3 regions of the Desulforapulum autotrophicum HRM2 genome follow, and region 2 is predicted to be linked to each of the others. Evidence: riboswitches for the same ligand, from Rfam matches in the RefSeq annotation. Region 2 holds a riboswitch; each other region holds the start of a gene.

What was found. Region 2 has a riboswitch for cobalamin ahead of HRM2_RS07805 (sodium:solute symporter family protein). Riboswitches for the same ligand answer to the same signal wherever they lie in the genome.
Region 1: it holds a riboswitch for cobalamin, as region 2 does, so the genes downstream of both, HRM2_RS03750 (TonB-dependent receptor plug domain-containing protein) here and HRM2_RS07805 (sodium:solute symporter family protein) in region 2, are expected to answer to the same signal.
Region 3: it holds a riboswitch for cobalamin, as region 2 does, so the genes downstream of both, HRM2_RS06040 (hypothetical protein) here and HRM2_RS07805 (sodium:solute symporter family protein) in region 2, are expected to answer to the same signal.

The regions. Positions count from the first base shown of each region.
Region 1 is NC_012108.1:867,102-871,193, forward strand. Features, by position in the region: gene HRM2_RS03745 (helical backbone metal receptor) at 1-1,216, opposite strand, end outside; gene HRM2_RS03750 (TonB-dependent receptor plug domain-containing protein) at 1,250-3,163, opposite strand; cobalamin riboswitch at 3,320-3,508, opposite strand; cobalamin riboswitch at 3,612-3,812, shown strand; gene HRM2_RS03755 (sirohydrochlorin cobaltochelatase) at 4,029-4,092, shown strand, end outside.
Region 2 is NC_012108.1:1,799,095-1,803,186, reverse strand. Features, by position in the region: gene HRM2_RS07810 (putative bifunctional diguanylate cyclase/phosphodiesterase) at 1-1,650, shown strand, start outside; cobalamin riboswitch at 1,717-1,945, shown strand; gene HRM2_RS07805 (sodium:solute symporter family protein) at 2,074-3,948, shown strand; gene HRM2_RS25055 (DUF2284 domain-containing protein) at 3,955-4,092, shown strand, end outside.
Region 3 is NC_012108.1:1,378,897-1,382,988, forward strand. Features, by position in the region: gene HRM2_RS06030 (M20 family metallopeptidase) at 1-50, opposite strand, end outside; gene HRM2_RS06035 (hypothetical protein) at 112-1,269, opposite strand; cobalamin riboswitch at 1,331-1,519, shown strand; gene HRM2_RS06040 (hypothetical protein) at 1,657-1,959, shown strand; gene HRM2_RS06045 (sensor domain-containing diguanylate cyclase) at 2,045-3,511, opposite strand; gene HRM2_RS06050 (TRAP transporter substrate-binding protein) at 3,713-4,092, shown strand, end outside.

The DNA of each region.
Region 1 (4,092 bases), 930 kb from region 2:
CCCCGGTCATTAAAAGGGCAGAGGAGGCGGGGTCCCTCTTGACAGTGGTGAGTATGCGGGATATCACCGGGGCCAGATCTGCACCATGGGGCATATTCCAGGCAGGCGGTGGCAGATAGTGGTTGGCCACCGTGGTTATTCCTGTTTTAAACCCCTCCAGGGTGGAGAGCACCTCCTGGGGGGTGGTAAAATCAATGACCAGGGTTTTTTGCTTGAAATCGGCAATGCGACTGGTTACTCTGCGGCTTTCCTTGACCAGGTTCTGGTGGATGGGGATGGGTTCACTCGTAAGCAGTTCATCCGGATGGACCTGGTTGCCCGGGGTGAAGAACGCTTCGTTGTAAATGGACGCTGCCAGCCACTGGACAAAGTAACCGGTATAGGTGGAAACACGGCAGGTCATCTCACAGGGGAAGTAGAGGATCCGGTTGTTTTTGACGGCATCCACATCCTTCCATCCTGGTCGGTTGAAATATTTTTCCGCCGCCTTTCTATCCTCCCCGCATCCAAAGATCACCTGGGGATTGAACTTTTGCCATTGTTCCAGGCTGACTTCAGCGACCATGCCATCCCCTTCAGGTGCCATGGGAACACCACCGGCACGGATTACCAGCTGATTTAAAAAGGCGTTGGCCGTGGGGGTCATCACCCGGTCCCGGCCCATGAGCCTGAAGACCCGTTTTCTCTCCATGCCGTCCAGTTTTGCAAGTTTTTCAGCAATAACGGCCATGTCTTCTTCCATGGCCGCAAGCAGGGTTTTGCCGTTTTTTCCCCTGTTAAAAATACGGGCAAGGGTTTCAATGTTTTGAATGCCCTGGTCATAGGAGGTGATGTCCAGGCAGAGGGTTTTGATGTTCAGGGCGTCCAGCTGTTCCACGGTTTTTTCTTGAAAACCTGAGACAAACACCACATCGGGGTTCAATGCTTTTATCCTTTCAACACTGGGGGAGGAGAAGCCGCCCACGATGGGTTTATGGCTTTTCTGGCAGGGCAGGGAACTGTGGTAAGTCACTCCCGCAAGGGATTCTGCCGCCCCCAGGTTGCAGATGATCTCGGTAATCGACGGAACAATGGAGATTGCCCGCATGGGGGGAGTGTCAAAATGGACTTGCCTTCCCCGGCTATCGGTGATGTCCACACCTGCAGTTGAAGTTGTTACCATTATCAGAACCATGATAATGGCTTTCAATGTCGTCATTGATGCTTTTTTGTTCATTGTTTTACTCCTGCTGCAGGTGGGACATCCATATCAATAGGTCAGCTTGATACCGGCATAGGCGGACACACCGGCCCTGGCGTAGCTGAAAGCCTCTTCATAATATTCGTCAAAGAGGTTGTCCACCCGGCCAAACAGCTCAACATGGTCGTTGAATGTCCAGGAGGCTGCCAGGTTAACCAGGGTGTAGGCATCCAGGGTGCCAACGGCATTGCCATTCTTGTCGTATGCAGAGGAGGAAGCCTTTCGGTCATCCACCCACTGAACCTCCAGGTTCAAGAGGCCCTTGTCCAGAAATCCATACCGGGTGTTCAAAGATACCTTGTTTTCAGGACGGCGAACCAGCGCCTCACCATCTGGATCTTCAGTGTCCGTATAGGTATAACTGAGCATGAATCCCAGGGTGTCCATGGGATCCCAGCCGGTAAAAAATTCAACACCCTGGGTCTGGGTCTCACCATCGGCCTGGGTGTATGTCCAGGTGGTTGTGTCAAAGTCGATGCGGTTGTCATAATCCATGGAAAAGTAGGTGACGCCCATGGTAAGGGTGTTATTCATGAGCTTTTGTTCAAGGCCGATATCCCATCCATCGCTCTCTTCGGCATCAAGATCGGCATTGCCATAGTTGGGATCATACAGTTCGTAAAGGGATGGTGCACGGAAACCTGTGCCATAGCTTGCCTTGAGGGTGGTGCCGGTGGCGGAGATGGTGTAGGCGGGTGCCACTCTATAGGTTGCCTTATTGCCAAAGGTTTCATGGTCATCCACACGCACGCCAGCAATGATAACCAGATTGTCCACGGCAAGGAATTGATCCTGGATCCAGTAGCTTTTGGTATCCACTGTTTTTTCATCAAACTTTGACGCCCAGGTTCCAAAGGACTCTGATTCCATGCTCTCTTCATAGTAGGATGCACCAATGGAGAGTACGTGGGAATTAAAGTTTAAGTCCCCCTGCCATGAAACGGTTTGAGTGTCACCATCGTAGGTGGATGTTTTGTCACCGTCTTCAAAATAATCTCTATCCTGCTGACTCATCTGCCAGGTGAGCTTTGAAGTCAGAAAGTTATTGAAAAATCTATTGTTGATGTCTACCTTGCCGAAGGTCTGCCTGGAGTCGGTATTGGCATCACCATCTTCAGCATAGCCGCCCCAGTTGTATGCATCCGTGTCCACGTCCGAGTCAATATGGCGCAGGACTGCGCTGATGTTAAAATCGTCTGTGATGGAAACACCTGCATTGGCGGACAGGGTCATGTTCTCGTACCCGTCATCTTCGTCGGTGCTTGTCCCCTGGGGAATATCGTTGTTCGCATCGTTGGCAACGGAGTAACCGTCGATCCGGGTCTTTGATGCTGAAATGGCAAAGTTGACCTTGTCTGTTGCACCCGCGGCGCTGGCTCCAGCCTTCCATGTGCCATAGGAGCCTGCTTCAAATTTTGCCGACGCAGAAGGTGCTTTCTTTCCTTTCTGGGTGATGATGTTGATGACACCGGCGGTGGCATTACTGCCGTACATGACGCTCATGGCCCCACGAATAACTTCGATCCGTTCGATGTTGTCCACATTGATATTGCCAATATCCGCCCCCCTGCTAGCCCCGGAAACATCGTTGATCATGATGCCGTCAATGAGTATCAATGTGTTCTTTGAGTCAGCCCCCCGGGTGAACACAGAGGTCGCTGTGCCGGGACCACCGCTGGAAACCAGGCTGATACCTGGTACTGTTTTCAGTAATTCTGCCACACTGTTCAGGTGCTTTGCCTGGATTTCGTCGGATGTGATGACCGTGACGCTGTTTCCGCCTACTTTATCCAGGGATATTTCTGTACGGGTGGCCGAGACGACCATCTCGTCCATGTCCATACTTCTTTCTTCGGCCATTGCCGTCTGGGCAATGGACAGGCACAGTAACAAACCTGCCAGACACACCATGTTTCTTTTCATTCTTCTGCCTCCTTTAAAAGCAATCGGATTAAAAAAAATATAAAAAATTCAAGTGGCCGGGACGTTCAATATAAAAAGCCCCTAACCGATGGGTATCGATCAAGGGCTTCCCTTTCTGTCCTTATGATCACTGATGGATCCCGTTACCATGGGTATCTCATCCCTGTGAATCAGGCAGGTCTTCTGACTTTGGATCATTCTACTTGCCAGGCCTTCCCATGGCGCTCCACAGTGGCATTCTCTGGCGTTCGTCCCCGTATACAGCGGCGGGCCCGTTCCGGAATTAAACCGGATTCCCTTTTTACCCATGCATTTTAAATGGGTACCTGATTCACCGATTCAAGTATCAAGGAGACAGAAGGGTGTCAAGAAAATATCAGTCATATTTTTATTGACAAAAAAACAACTTTGCTCTTATTACTATCAATCGTAGAAAGGGCAGCGTTTTTTTGCAGCCCGCTTTTAAGGTGCTCAACAGCTTAAAATGGGAATCCTGTGGAATTCAGGAACGAGCCCGTCGCTGTAATCGGGGACGAAAACCGCAAATTGCCACTGTTTTTTTAAAAAATGGGAAGGCGCGGTTTGCATGAAGTTCATGCGTATAGGATGATCCGAAAGTCAGAAGACCTGCCTTGAGAGTTGTCTCTATTTCCATGGACCGGGAATGGGACGGATCGTTTATTTATGGGAAAAAGGATCCCCTGATCACATCAGGGGTTTCAATACGGGATTCCCTGCCTTGATTTCAAGGCAGGGAATTTTTATTTTTATGACCTGGTACGTGTTTGAAATGATTTTTATTTAGGCGGGCAGATATGAATTGTGTTGAGCATCAGGGTCTCTTTTTTAAAGGAAAAGTTTAAAAATGATTAAGAAAATCGGTTGTTTTATTTTCTCATTGGTTGTTTTGCTCGCATTGACGTCTGTTG
Region 2 (4,092 bases):
GGCCGCCCCTATTCCCTGGCATTTGTGGACGGCCGCATGCCTCCGGGCTGGGACGGCATAGAAACCATCAGTCATCTCTGGCAGGAAAGCCCGGACTTACAGGTGGTTCTGTGCACGGCCTATGCCGACTATTCATGGCAGGAGATCCGCCGGGTTCTGGGAGAGACAGACAGTCTGCTGATTCTTAAAAAACCCTTTGACAATGTGGAGGTGCTTCAACTTGCCCATGCACTGACCCGAAAATGGGAACTGAACAATGAAATCCAGGGCCGGCTCAATCAGCTGGCTTTTTACGACAGCCTGACCGGTCTGCCCAACCGAACGCTGTTCATCGAAAACCTTACGACAACCCTTGACAAAGCCCATCGTTACAAGCACAAAGCCGCATTGCTCTATATTGACCTTGACAATTTTAAACGGATTAATGACACGCTGGGTCACAGCATTGGCGATGATTTGCTTAAAGCCACGTCAAAGAGACTCCTTAAATGTCTCCGGACCTCAGATACCGTCAGCAGATCGCCGGCAGGTGAAATGGTGGCCCGGCTGGGTGGGGATGAGTTCACAGTGATCCTGCCCGAGGTGACCCGGGCAGAACATGCAGGAGTGGTGGCCCTGCGCATTGCCAAACAACTTGCCGAACCCTTGCACCTGGGTAACCACCAAGTCATCGTCACGCCCAGCATCGGTATTTCACTTTTCCCCCAGGACGGTGAGGACATTGAAACCCTGCTCAAAAATGCCGATATTGCCATGTATTTTTCCAAACGCATGGGTCCTAATATGTTCAGTTTTTATGAGCAGTCCATGAATGCCGATGCATTGAAACGAATGACCATTGAGAATCATCTCAGGCAGGCCCTGGGGCGGGGTGAGTTTGCCCTGCACTACCAGCCACAGTTCGATCTGGTCACAGGAGAGGTATGTGGTGCTGAAGCTCTGCTGCGCTGGCATAACTGGGAGTTGGGAAATGTTCCGCCAATTGAGTTCATCTCCATAGCCGAAGAAAACGGGATGATAGTGGCCATTGGTGAATGGGTCATGCGAACGGCCTGCAGGCAGACCAGGACCTGGCTGGATCAGGGATTACCCCTGCAGCGGATTGCCGTTAATGTTTCCGTGAATCAGTTTACCCATACTGATTTCCTGAATATGGTCAAAAGCATACTTGAAGAAACAACCCTGGATCCCCAATATCTGGAAATCGAAATAACCGAAAGCCTTCTGGTAAAAAACGTGCCGGAAACCACCAACATCCTGCATGCACTGAAAAAAATGAACATCCGGATTGCCATTGATGACTTTGGCACCGGTTATTCAAGCATGAGTCGCCTGAAAGAAATCCCCATTGACTGCTTGAAAATTGATAAAACCTTTGTCGACGGCATTGCCATCGGCAAAAGAGATCAGTCCATCATCACCGCCATTATTGCCATGGCTGAAGGCATGAACCTGAGATTAATTGCCGAAGGCGTTGAAACCACAGGCCAGGTTGATTTCCTGCGTGTAAAACAGTGTCAGGAGGTTCAAGGCTACCTGTTCAGTAAACCACTGTCAACTCAGCAGGTTGAAGTTTTTTTTCAAAAAGCCTTTTCTCTTGAAAAAAATCTGGAGAATACCGGTGATGATGTTCCGCCTTTTCCTGCTTGACAAAATCATGGTGTGTGGGGTATGAGCCCTTGTACGATCTGAACAACAAGCGTGTTCAGTATTTTAAAAAAAGAGACGCTTTCTGGTGCCTTCCCCTGGGAAGGCCGGGGCCTGACAAAGGTTCAGACCCTGCAGGGAACCCGGTTTAATTCCGGGACGGACCCGCCGCTGTGAGTGAGGACGACCGCCGCAACCGGTCACTGTGCTGCAGGTTTAAAGAACGAACCAGCACGGGAAGACGCGGCCATTAGGATGATCCACGAGTCAGAATACCTGCCAGACAGGCAAAAACAGACGTTCTCGGAGAGATGGTAAATCCCCGGGCTGATCGTGTGTCAGCTGGGGATTTTTTATGCTGGCACACAGTATCGTTCGGAGGATCGCCCCGGCAACCGCCCAGGCTTCCATCCGACTGGAGAAGATATGAACCCATATCAACTGTTTCTGTGCCTGCTTTTTGCCTATACCGCCCTGCTCATAAGCGTGGGGTGGTACTTCAACAAACGACAGCAAACCCAGACCGATTTCTTTCTTGCCGGAAAAAATGCCGGGATGCTATCCATCGGTTGTTCGGCTGCGGCATCCTGGCTCACCGCCGGCGGCATCCTGGCCGTTATCGGTTTTTTCATGCTCCTGGGCATGGGATCTGTCTGGGGATTTGTGGCACCCAACATCATCGCCCTGTTCGCCATCGGCCTGTTTGTCAGGAAAATAAAAGGCCTGCCCGCCATCACCCAGCCCGAACTTCTGGAGCTTCGCTATGGCAGCTATCTGCGACTGCCCGTTGCCATCATCATCACCGTTGTGATGATCCTGTTTGCCGTGGCAGATATCAAGGGCTTTGCCATGGTGCTTTCCACCTTCTACGGCGTCTCTCCTTTGATGTCGGCCCTGATCGTCGCCCTTGCCGTCTCCATCTACGTCACCATGGGTGGGCTCTCTGCTGTGATTGCAACAGACATCATCCAGTTCCTTTGCCTGACCCTCTTTGTCCTCATCATGGCTGGGGTGGTAATGACCAGCGCAGGAACCCTCACTGCCGAACCGGTTGCAGCACTGTTGACATCCGTGCCCGACAACTGGTGGAACCCCGGTTCCATCGGCTTACCCATGATCCTGATCTTTTCCATCGCCATCATTCCCGGTTGGATCACGGAACAGGACCAGTGGCAGAAGGTATGGGCAGCCACGGATGAACGCAGTGCCAGGAACGGCATGTTCCTGGGATCGGTTCTTGTTACCGTTGTGTTTGCCGGCTGCGCCTTCCTGGCCCTGGGCCTCAACACCATCTATCCCGAGATTGCCGGTGCAGGATTTCCCATGGGAATGGCCAGGGCCGAACCCGCCCTTCTCACCTTTATCATGGACCACAATTTTTCTGGATTCATCCTGGCCCTGAGCGCCGTGGGCCTTGCCACGGCCGCCATGTCATGCACAGACACCTTTGCCACCTCAGGGGCCTCGTGCATCTCCAGGGACATCTTCCAGCGCTACCTTCACCCCGGGGCCACCATGAAGCAGATGCTTGTGGTCAACCGGATCAGCGTGGTGATCATCATCGTCTTTGCCACACTGGGATCGTTCTTCATCGGCTCCATCATCGACGCCATCCACATCGCCACCTTTATTGCAAGCGCCTCCTATTTTTTTGCCCTCATGGGCGGACTATACTGGCGCCGGGCCACCGGCCAGGGTGCCGTGGCCTCCATGGTAACCGGTTTCATCATTCAGTCCGGCCTGGTGATCCTGGACCTTGCAAAAACACCGCCCATGGCGCCTCCGTTCCTGGAAACAATTCACCCGATACTCATGGGACACGGGGTGATCCTGTCCATGGCGGTAAGCGGCCTTGTGTTTGTGGGTGTCAGCCTTTCAACGGCCCCCACCTCCCGGGTGAGGCTGGCCCTGTTCTTCAAAAACGAAGCAGAAAAATTGACCACGGCCATGGCAACACCGGCCACGGCCATGGCAGCACCGGAGATCCTTGACTTGATCCAGGAACGCCCCCGGGGCAACCGAACCACCCTCCACCTGAGCTGCGACATCCTTGGCACCCTTGAGTGGAAAAACTTTGTCGATAACCTTCAGGGTTCAAGGGAACACTGGGTGTCGGCGTCGGGCCGGGAATCCATCCGACGCATCACCCACCCGGACATCCTCTCGTGTGTTTCAGTCTCCCGGGGAGCAACCAACGCCACCCTGTGGCTGGAGGCGGAAGCCGAGACCAACAGCCTGGAAAGGGTGAAACAGGACATGGCCCATGCCTACACCGAAATTCTCACAGTGGTCAAAGGGTAGCCATCCATGAAAAAGGATTTTACAAACGCTGATCCGGCCCACCACGATTTTCAGTACCTGGAAGATCTGTCCACGGCCTACTGGTATTCCCAGGTGCTGTTTACCGCCCTGGAGCTTGAAATTTTCAAGTTCCTGGACCAGGGC
Region 3 (4,092 bases), 420 kb from region 2:
TCAATCAGCTCTTTTAAAAGGGGGATGATCTCATCCTTATACCTGTTCATGGGGGATGGCTCCTGTATGGCTTAAAAAACCAACAGTTAAAGTTGATAAAAGGCCTTTTTATTACTCCCTTGCATTTTCGTCAACCCAATTTTTCAGGGCAGGTGCTGCGGCAAGGGCTGCGATCTCATTGTGCTCAAGGCGCCGGTGCAAACGTGCGCTTTCCCTTTTTATCGACTGGGTCAGTGACGCAAGTCCACTTAGGTCATGGGGAATCTGTTTCTGGTCAAGGTACTGCTTCACCAGCCTTTGGCCGCACAAAACATTTAGAAATATTTTTTCCTCGCCGCCAAGGCCAAACCCTGAACCGCCATGGGTACCTGCCACATGGGTCTTTACCCCATCCCCGAAAAAGGGGGTGTTGTAGGTAAGAAGTGGTTCCCCTGTCTGTTGCCGGCATACCCCATCAATGTAACGGTAGTATTCCCTGAAGGTGTCGACATCTTCAAGTCGCAGATCCAGGGCATACCCCTGATCCTTTAGCACCCTTGCCGTGGTGTAGAGGTCAGCAAGCCCGTTTCTCTCCCCAAGGCCGAACACGGAGGCTTCAACAACGGTTGCGCCTGCCACAACCCCCATGACCGTGTTGGCCGATGCCATGCCAAGGTCGTTATGGCAGTGGACGGCAAGCCGTGTGGAACTGTTCCTGGAAAGCCTGGCAATGGGGGCAATGGCGTCGTGCACCTGGTTGGGGCCCATGATGCCCGAGGTATCGGGCAGGGAGAGAATGTCCAGGGCGAGTTCTTTGATTAGGTATAGGGCCGCCCTTGAAAGGAATTCAGGATCGGTGCGTCCAATGTCCAGAAAGGCAAGTGAGATTTGGGATCCCGGGCAGTTGGCCCTGATTGTTTCAACTGTTGTTCCAAGGTCTGGAAATGCTTGGTCCATGGGGCTGTTCCACTTTTCTTTTGACACATGGGCATGGAGGTGGAAGTCCAAAGTGCCAGTTTCTGAAAGGGTTTGTACATCCTCGAGACATGCCCGGCCCATGGCGGCAACCCGTATGGAATAACCTTTTTCAACTGCTGACGCAGACAAGTGTTTGAGCTTTGCCTGTTCCGATTCATGGGCTGGGGGATAACCTGCCTGGCAGATGTCAACGCCTAAGCGTTCCTGGAAGTTGAGCACGGTCATGGCCTGGTTCGAGGAAAATACCATGCCCCGATGTTGCATACCTTCCCTCAGGGTCTCATCAATGATGCACAATTTGTTTTTATCCATGGTTTCTCTGCTTGTTTTGGGTTAAAGATTATTTCACTGTTGACATTTTATCCGGGTTGCATCTATTTAAACATAATCAGGTGCTCTTTTCGAGCATAATAGGGAATCCGGTGAAATTCCGGAATGGGCCCGCCGCTGTAAACGGGAACGAACGCTGCAATATGTCACTTTCGTGTTGTGAGACGATGGGAAGACGCAGCCATTAGAATGATCCGTGAGTCAGAAGACCTGCCTGGTTGATTGACATGTCGGACTCCCCGTGGACAGGGAACGCCTGGCGATATTCAGGAGAAGAAAAGGGATACCCTGAATCGATATTCATCGGTTCGGGGTTTTTTGTTTGCCTTGAACCATTTTACCCAACTGTTTTTTATGGGAGGCAAAAAAATGAACCAAGACCATGTGTTGAAAATCAACAGGATTGGAAGCAATGGGGTCGTTACAGACAATTTTCCGATTTATACCATGAGGGATGGGTTGCTCTTTCGAACAATTGCCCATCCCATGGGGTGGTCCGAGTGTCCCGATTATAAATTTGGGTCGGATGGAAAATTTTATCGGACAAAGCACCATCTTCAAGGGATAAGTCTGATGCCCGAGTATGAGTTTGGGCCTGGCGGTATGCTTTACCGGACGCAAACCCATGTGGAAGGGTCGGGTAGTGACCCTGAATTCGTGGTACTGGACTGATCCATTCCAGGATCTAAGGGGGTGAACCCGATTATTCCATGAAGGTGAGCCGGGGAAACCTGTCCATGGGGACAAAACGCCTGTATCAGGGGGTGATGGGGCCGGGACGAACGGTCTCTGTTTCACAGCGATTTTTTCCGCTGGCCTTTGCCAGATAAAGTGCCTTGTCCGCTCGTTTGAGAAGTGTCTCCTTGGTGTCCTGGCCTGTATGTTCAGTGACACCCACGCTGATGGTGACGCAGATCTGATCGTCCCCATATCGGGCGGGTTGTGATGCCACAGCCGTTCGTATCTTTTCCGCTGTTTTCATGGCATCCCCAAGGTCGCATCCCTTGAGGAGGATGAGAAATTCCTCTCCGCCCCACCTGCAGAGAATATCGCTGTTACGTATGGTGCGGGCCGCTGTTCCAACGGTCGTTTGTATGATATAGTCGCCTGCCAGATGGCCGTAGGTATCGTTGACCCGTTTGAAGTGGTCAAGGTCAAACAGGATGATCGACAGGGGGGTCTGTTTTCGTTGAATCTCCTTGAGGGTCTGGTCAATGATGATGTCAAAGGCTCTGCGGTTGTAGACTCCCGTGAGTTTGTCCGTTGACGCCATTTTTGTAAGGCGTTTTTGAAACGAGGCAATGGTGAGGTTGGTGACAATGAGGATCAGGCCGATGATGCCAAAGGAAAAGACGAGGTTTAGCACAAGGGTGTTGCGGACCTTTGCAATGGCCTTATCTCCGCATTGCTCCACAAAGAGATACCAGCCAAATTCAGGGATGTACCGGTTGTTCACATAGATGTTTTTGTTGTCTTTTTTGTATTGAAATGACAAGGGGCTGCCCGCGTGAATTTCCTGGCGGTGTTCAGCAATTTCCTTGACCTCAAAGATGTTTTTAACAGGTTTTGAAAAATTTTGACCGTGGAGGGTGATGTTGCCCTCCTTGTCCGTAAAAAAAATGGTACGATTGTACCGTTCCTGGTAGGTGTTGACCATTTTTTTCACCGCATGGATGGCAAGGCCCACCCCTGTTGCGCCAATATAGTTCCCGTCATAGTCATATACCTTGTGGTTGATGAAAATGGTCATGGTGTCCTGGTTGGCCATGTCTGGATCCAGGTTGATCTCGTAGTCCGTGTCAAGGTCTTTGATGCGGAAATACCATTGGTCACGAAACTCCTGTCTTTCAACGGTTTTTAATATGCCCTTTGAGTAGTAGTATTGTTTGGTGTTGTCTGAGACAAAAAAGCTGGAAAAAGTGTTGTACTTGACTTTAATTTCTTCAAGGTAACGGGCAATTTTTTGGGGATTCCTTTCTCCCTGGATGACCCAGTCCCGAAGAAAGGTGTCTGCCGCCATGAGGGAGGCGATAAAAGTGGGTTTCAGCAGGTCCCTCTGGATCTCCGAGTAGACGTTGTCACCGGTCAGGGGAAGTTCTGTGTGGGTGATGTGGTGGTTCAGGGCAGCACTTGATACAAGATAGCTTGTAACGCTTGTGCCGATGAACCCCGTGAGCAGCAGTAGGCTTATGATGATGATGAGCCGATAATTTTTACGTGGCATTAAACTCCTTGAACAGTCTGCCTTGAATGATACATCTATTTTAGGGATGAAATTATTACAGACTTTTTTCTGGAATTCAATATAAAAAAATAGTGCTTTTGATCGAGGATGCTGATATCTATTTAGATATTAGGATGAAAGATCGGGTTGAACCCCGGGTCCCTGGAGTATTTAAATGGAAAAAATACAAGGAGCAGTACAATGGCTCAAAAACATAGAATAACAAGGTTCTTTTTAGCGGTTCTATCGGCAATGGTAATTGTGTCTTTTTCTTCTGACCCCGTTTTTGCAGACAAGAAAAAGATTAACATCCGTTTCAGCACCTGGCATGTGCCATCCGGGGCCGATGTTCAGAAACTCTGGATACCCATGCTTGAGGAGATGAAAAAGAGAAGCAACAACCGCATCACCTATACCATGTATTCGGGTGGTGCCCTTGGAAAGGGGCCCGACCATTTTGACATCGTCAAAACAGGGCTCTCGGATATGGGGTATGCGACACTTAGCTGGACCCCGGGCCGTTTTCCTCTGACCGATGTGCTTTCTTCCCCCATTGTCTGTCCGGCAAAGTGGAAGGGGGT